2 regions of the Micromonospora sp. L5 genome follow, and region 2 is predicted to be linked to the other one. Evidence: predicted binding sites of a transcription regulator. Region 2 holds the regulator's gene; the other holds the start of a gene.
The links. The regulator HspR, encoded in region 2, represses chaperone genes until heat shock. The targets are predictions, from matches to a motif close to TTGAGTNNNNNNNACTCAA.
Positions count from the first base shown of each region.

Region 1: a site for HspR is predicted at 1,988-2,006, ahead of lon (endopeptidase La). Genes of this name have one in related genera too.

Region 1 covers NC_014815.1:5,368,045-5,371,449, forward strand. The annotation lists gene ML5_RS24670 (hypothetical protein) at 1-1,240, shown strand, start outside; gene ML5_RS24675 (Lsr2 family protein) at 1,447-1,794, opposite strand; gene lon (endopeptidase La) at 2,029-3,405, shown strand, end outside.
Region 2 covers NC_014815.1:143,304-146,708, reverse strand. The annotation lists gene ML5_RS00735 (hypothetical protein) at 127-555, shown strand; gene ML5_RS00730 (hypothetical protein) at 785-991, opposite strand; gene ML5_RS00725 (heat shock protein transcriptional repressor HspR) at 1,168-1,608, opposite strand; gene dnaJ (molecular chaperone DnaJ) at 1,633-2,820, opposite strand; gene grpE (nucleotide exchange factor GrpE) at 2,900-3,405, opposite strand, start outside.

The sequences.
Region 1 (3,405 bases), 1.7 Mb from region 2:
CGCGGTCTTCGGCGGCATCGTCGCCGTCACCCAGATCTCGTCCGCCCAGGACCGGCGGACGACCACCCGCGCCGCCTCGGCGTCCTGCGTGCCCGCGAGCCCCGGGGCGACCGCCCCGGACGGCCAGGGCAGCACCACCCGTACCTGGCAGAACGGCCGCTGGGTCCGCAACCACTGGGGCGACGGGCAGATGTCGCCGGCCGAGTGCCAGCAGACCAACGCGGGAGGCGCGGGCGCCGGCACCCCGACCGTGGCCTGCCCGGACGTCCGCGGCCGGCTACCGCAGGTGCCCGACCGGGCCCGCGCCGAGGTGGACCGCACCCTGGCGCTGCTGGAGTCGCAGATCGCCGACGCGAACCGGCGGCTCGCGGCGGAGGGCCGCAAGGGCGGCGAGTTCATCAACAACGCGATCCTGCGTCCGCTCGCGGACAAGCGGACCGCGGCGCTCAACCGGATCGCCACCGCCATCGGCCGGGTCGCCCAGCGCCCGCAGGGCCTGGACCAGCTCGCCCAGTGCGCGGTGACCGACACCCCGCAGAACGGCGGCCAGAACGGCGGGAACAACAACGGCGGTCAGAACGGCGGCAACAACAACGGGGGCCAGAACGGCGGCAACAACAACGGCGGTCAGAACGGCGGGAACAACGGCGGCGGGAACAACAACGGCGGCGGCCAGAACAACGGTGGCGGCAACGGCCTGAACGTGCTCGCCAAGGACTGCTCCGGCAGCCAGCTCCAGGCCCACGACGGCTTCCAGAACGGCAACCGGTGCGTGAGCACCGCGTTCGGTGAGGTGGGCGCCGCGGCGAACAACCCGTCGCTGCTGATCACGCAGTTCCCGAACCAGGTGCGGCGCAACCAGCCGTTCACCCTCCGGGTCACCACCAAGAACCTGGTGCGGGACCGCTTCCTCGCCGCCGGCCAGGGCGGCTACTACCTGGAGAGCTCGCTGCTCAACGGCCAGGGCCTGGTGCGCGGCCACTTCCACACCGCCTGCCGCATGCTCGGCAGCACCCGGCAGCCTCCGAACCCGCAGGACGTGCCGGCCTTCTTCGTGGCCACCGAGGACGGGCGGGGCGGCAACCAGCCGGACGACGTGCTGATCCAGATTCCGGGCCTGGCGCAGTCGGGCGTGGCGCAGTGCGCGGTCTGGGCCGGTGACGGCTCGCACCGCATCCCGATGATGGAGCGGGCCAACCAGACTCCCGCCATCGACGTGGTGCGCATCCGGGTCAACTGAGCGGGCGAACGGCAGCGGCCGTCCGGGGGACTCCTCCGGGCGGCCGCTGCCGTTCCCGCGCACGGGCACGGTGGAAGGTGATCCCGGAAGAAATTTCGTGCCGGCGGTATCCGGCCGGATGAAAAGCGCTGACCGTAGAAAGCCGATCGGGGCCGCGCCGATTTCTCAGCGTGACCCCGGGATGCCCGACGGTGAACCGGTGGCGGTCAGCGGTTCTTGTACGCCTCGACCACCGACACCGGGATGCGCCCGCGCTCGGAAATCTCGAACCCGTTCTTGGCGGCCCATTCCCGGATGGCGCGGTTCTGCTCGCGGTCCATTCCCGAGGTGCTCGGCCGGGCGGTGCGACGGGCGCCGCGGGCGACCTCGGTCGCTCCCCGGCCGATTCGCCTGCCAGCGCTGATGTACGGATCCAGCGCCTTGCGCAGGACGCCCGCGTTCTCGTCGGAGACGTCGATCGTGTACGCCACGCCGTCCAGGCTGAACTCGACGGTCCGATCGGCCTTTCCGCCGTCGAGGTCGTCGGTCAGAACGGTGATTACTTTCCTTGCCATCGCCATTACTCCCTGTGTCGGGCGGGGTGTGGCTAAGAGTTTGACCTACCGCGCGGTAATTCCGCAACAATAGCCGACTGTTTCCATTCGGCGGGTCGCGGTAAAGGGCGCCGCCATTGGGTGCGGAGCGCGGGAACGCGGCGCTTCGTAGTGGCGTGGGTCACAACCCGGAACAAGGGGCACGTTTTGTTACTTGAGCCAGACACGCTCAACCAACGTGATGGCAGGTGTTCGATGGCAACTCTTCCGGTACTCCCACTGACCGACGCCGTCCTGCTGCCCGGGATGGTCATCCCGGTGACCCTCGACCCGACCACCCAGGCCGCGGTCGACGCGGCCCGCGCCACCGGCGACAAGGAACTTCTGGCCGTACCCCGCCTCGACGGCGAGTACGGCTCCGTCGGCGTGGTCGCCACGATCGAGAAGGTGGGCCGGCTGCCCAGCGGCGAACCGGCGGCGGTCGTCCGTGGTCTCACCCGCGCCCGCATCGGCTCCGGCGTGCCCGGCCCCGGCGCCGCGCTCTGGGTCGAGGCGGCCGAACTCGACGAACCCGCACCGGCGGGCCGCGCCCGCGAACTCGCCCGCGAGTACCGCGCGCTCATGACCTCGGTGCTGCAGCAGCGCGGCGCCTGGCAGGTGATCGACGCGATGGAGCGGATGACCGACCTGTCCGAGCTGGCCGACTCGGCCGGTTACGCGCCCTGGCTCAGCCTGACGCAGAAGACCGAACTGCTCGCCGCGCCGGACGTCACCGCCCGGCTGGAACTGCTCGTCGGCTGGGTGAAGGAACACCTCGCCGAGCAGGAGGTCACCGAGCAGATCAACAGCGACGTCCGCGAGGGGCTGGAGAAGTCCCAGCGCGAGTTCCTGCTCCGCCAGCAGCTCGCCGCGATCCGCAAGGAACTCGGCGAGGACGAGCCGGACGGCTCCGCCGACTACCGCTCCCGGGTGGAGTCCGCCGACCTGCCGGAGAAGGTCCGCGAGGCGGCGCTGCGCGAGGTCGGCAAGCTGGAGCGGGCCAGCGACGCCTCACCCGAGGCGGGCTGGATCCGTACCTGGCTGGACACCGTCCTGGAGATGCCGTGGAACACGCGTACCCAGGACAACATGGACCTGGCCGCGGCCCGGGCCGTGCTCGACGCCGACCACGCCGGCCTGGCCGACGTGAAGGACCGCATCCTGGAGTACCTCGCGGTGCGCAACCGGCGCGCGGAGCGCAACCTCGGCGTGGTCGGCGGACGCGGTTCCGGCGCGGTGCTGGCCCTGGCCGGTCCGCCCGGTGTCGGCAAGACCAGCCTCGGCGAGTCGGTCGCCCGGGCGCTGGGCCGCAACTTCGTCCGCGTCTCCCTCGGCGGTGTCCGGGACGAGGCGGAGATCCGCGGTCACCGGCGCACCTACGTGGGCGCGCTGCCCGGCCGGATCGTGCGGGCGCTGCGCGAGGCCGGCTCGATGAACCCGGTCGTGCTGCTCGACGAGGTCGACAAGCTGGTCGCCGGCTACTCCGGCGACCCGGCGGCGGCCCTGCTGGAGGTGCTCGACCCGGCGCAGAACCACACGTTCCGCGACCACTACCTGGAGGTCGACCTCGACCTGTCCGACGTGCTGTTCCTG
Region 2 (3,405 bases):
CGGCGTTGTCAAATTGATCCCGGGAAGGTCTACCCCTGCTCCGTCCAACCGCGTTAACGTTTCGGCCCAGCAGCCAGGGTCCGCGGGTGGCCTGCGCCCCCGCCAGCGCAAGCGGAAGGTCGGCCGGTGAGCGTGCAGGAAGAGACGTTCCGCGGCTTCGCCAACCCGGTCGATCCCTCGCCCGCCGAGCTTCGGGCGTGGGCCTATCAGCCGGATTCGGTGCCGCTGACCTCGATGCCGCCGGACTGGGATCTGCTGGTCGCCGGTGACCACCTAGTGCAGACGCTGTTCGATCTGGCCATGGATCAGGGCTGCCCGGCGCGGCGGTTCACGCTGCACTGCCTCTACATCTACGCCGCCGACGGCATCCGGACGAACTTCCGCGCCCACCCCAAGCGCCGGTTCCGCAAGCTGGTCGAGCAGGCCGAGAAGTCCGGCGACGACCTGATGCGCAACTGGGCGCACAACAGCCGGGTGCTGCTCGCCCGGCCGGATCTCTTCGTCTACCGGGACTGGTGCGAGGGCGGCCTGGTCCGCGAGAACCGCCGCCTCTGACCACTCGACCCGCCCACGTCGACATCACTGGCCACGTCGACCCGACCGGCCTGGTCGATCATGAACTTGGCGGTGTTTGGTGTCCGGTTTGTCGCCGCCAACTTCATGATCGACCGCGAGGGCGGGTGGGTGGTGCCCGCCCGGAGCAGCCCGACGTCCCGGCCGGCCCTGCAGAACACGAACGGGCCGGGATCCCCCGTGGATCCCGGCCCGCACGTCGGCGGATCGTCTAGGTCGACCCGCCCTGCTTCTTGCGCCGCTCGTCGTCCCGCGCCCGGTCCACGCCGTGGTCCGTCTGGTCGGCGAAGCGCCCTTCCTTGACCTTGTCGCTGAAGCGTCCCTCGGTGACCCGGTCGAACCGCTCGCGCACGTTCTCGGCCACCTTCTCCAGCCGTTCCTCCGCGCGCTCGGCCACCTTCTTCGCCGGTTCCGTCATGACTCCCCCCGCCAGCCCGGAATCCGCTTTGGGGCTTTTGCCCCTATGGAAAAGCCTAGTTGACCCCGCTCTGCCGTACCCCGCTTTCCCCTGACCCGGCCCGCGAACCGACCGGGGAACGACGAAGGCCGGCGCGGCCCCGGGGGAGCGGGGCGCGCCGGCCTTCAGGTACGGAATCAGCGGTCGGGAGCGCGGCGCGGACGCCAGACGACGAGCGCGGTGGATGTGCGGTTGGTGGGCACGAGGTCGCCGCGGGGGAAGCCGCCGAGCGACTCCAGCTCGGCGATCCGCCGGTACGCGGCGTCCAGTTCCGCCTCCAGCCGGGCCACCCGCTGCTGCGCCTCTTCGAGCAGCCGCTCCAACCCGATGATCCGCTTGACCCCGGCCAGGTTGATCCCGTCGTCCTGGCTGAGCCGCTGCACCTCGCGGAGCAGCACCACGTCCCGGACGCTGTACCGGCGACCGCCGCCGGACGCCCGGCCGGCCTGCACCAGGCCCAGCCGGTCGTACTGGCGCAGCGTCTGGGGGTGCATCCCCGCCATCCGCGCGGCCACCGAGATCATCAAGACCTTGGCCTCGTATGCCTGGTCACCCGAGCCGACGTACTCCTCCGACATGCCCGCTCACCTCCGGTGCCGCCGTCAACTGAATCGACGTACCCGCGCGTCGAGATGTTCCCGCGCGGCGGGCGGAGTCTGCGCCGCGAAGGTCTCCAGCGCCGCCCGCGCCTCGTCCGAGACCTTCGCCGGAACCACCACGTCGAGCGTGACCAGCAGGTCACCGGCGCGGCCGTCCTTGCGTACGACGCCCTTGCCGCGGGCGCGCAGCACCCGCCCGCTGGGCGTACCCGGTGGCACCCGCAGGGTCACCGTCCCGTCCAGGGTCGGCACGCGCAGGTCCGTGCCGAGAACCGCCTCGGCGTACGTGATCGGGACGTTCAGGGTCAGGTCGTCCCCGGTGCGCCCGAACAGCTCGTCCGGGCGGACCTTGACCTGCACGAACAGGTCGCCCGCCGGACCGCCCCGCTCGCCGGGCTCACCTCGGCCGGCCAGGCGGATCCGCTGCCCGTCCGACACCCCGGCGGGGAAGCGGACGTGCAGCGTGCGGGTCTTGGTGACCCCGCCGGTGCCGTGGCACTCCGGGCACTTCTCCTCGACGATCGTGCCGACACCCTGGCAGTTGCGGCACGGCTCGGAGAAACTGAACGACCCCTGGTTGCGGGTGGTCACGCCGGCACCGTGGCAGACCGGGCAGGCCACCGGCTGGGTGCCGGGCTTCGCGCCGTTGCCGTGGCAGGTGTCGCAGACGCCGGGCGCGCGCAGCGTCAGCGGCAGCGTGACGCCGCGTACCGCGTCTTCGAAGTCGAGCGCCACCTCGGTCTCGACGTCCCGGCCGCGGGCCGGGCCGCGCGGACGTGCCGGACCGCCGCCACCTGCACCGCCGGAGAAGATCGAGCTGAACAGGTCGGTGAAGCCGCCGCCGCTGAACCGGCTGTCCCCACCCCCGGCACCGCCGCCGAACAGGTCGGAGACGTCGAACGGCATACCGCCCGGCTGGCCCGCGCCGCGGGCGTTGCGCCGGAAGGCGCCGGAGCCGAACAGCGAGCGCATCTCGTCGTACTCACGGCGCTTCTTCTCGTCACCGAGCACCGCGTACGCCTCGGAGACGGTCTTGAACCGCTCCTCGGCGCCGGTGTCGCCGGGGTTGTGGTCCGGGTGCGACTCCCGGGCCAACTTGCGGTACGCCTTCTTGATCTCGTCCGAGGAGGCGGACTTGTCCACGCCCAACGCGGCGTAGTAGTCCTTCTCGATCCAGTCCTTGGAACTCACCGGTCCACCCCCTTCCACGGGTCGAACCCCGGTCGTCCCGCCCGCCCGGTGCGGGCGGGCAGGACGTCACGGGTCGGCACTACTCCGGGTCCGCGACCGCGACCATGGCGGGCCGCAGCAGCCGCTCGCCGAGCTGGTAACCACGGCGCATGACCTGGACGCAGGTCGGCTCCGTCACGTCGGCGGAGGTCTGGTGCGCCACCGCCTCGTGCCGGGTCGGGTCGAACGGGTCACCCGTCTCACCGAACGCGGTCAGGCCGAACTTCGCGAGCGCGCCGGTGAGCTGCTCGGCCACGCTGCCGAACGGTCCCACCAGGTCGCCGTGCTCACGGGCCCGGTCCAGGTCGTCGAGGATCGGCAGCAGCGCGGTGAGCACCGCCCCGGTGGCCTGCTCCTGAACCAGGTTGCGGTCCCGGTCGACCCGCTTGCGGTAGTTGGCGTACTCCGCGGTCACCCGCTGGAGGTCGCGGGTGCGCTCCTCCAGGTCGGTGCGGAGCGACTCCAGCTCGGCGCCGAGCGGCGCGCCCGTGCCGGTCCCGCCGTTCGGCTCGGCGGGCGAGTCGACCACGGTCGGACCGCTGACCT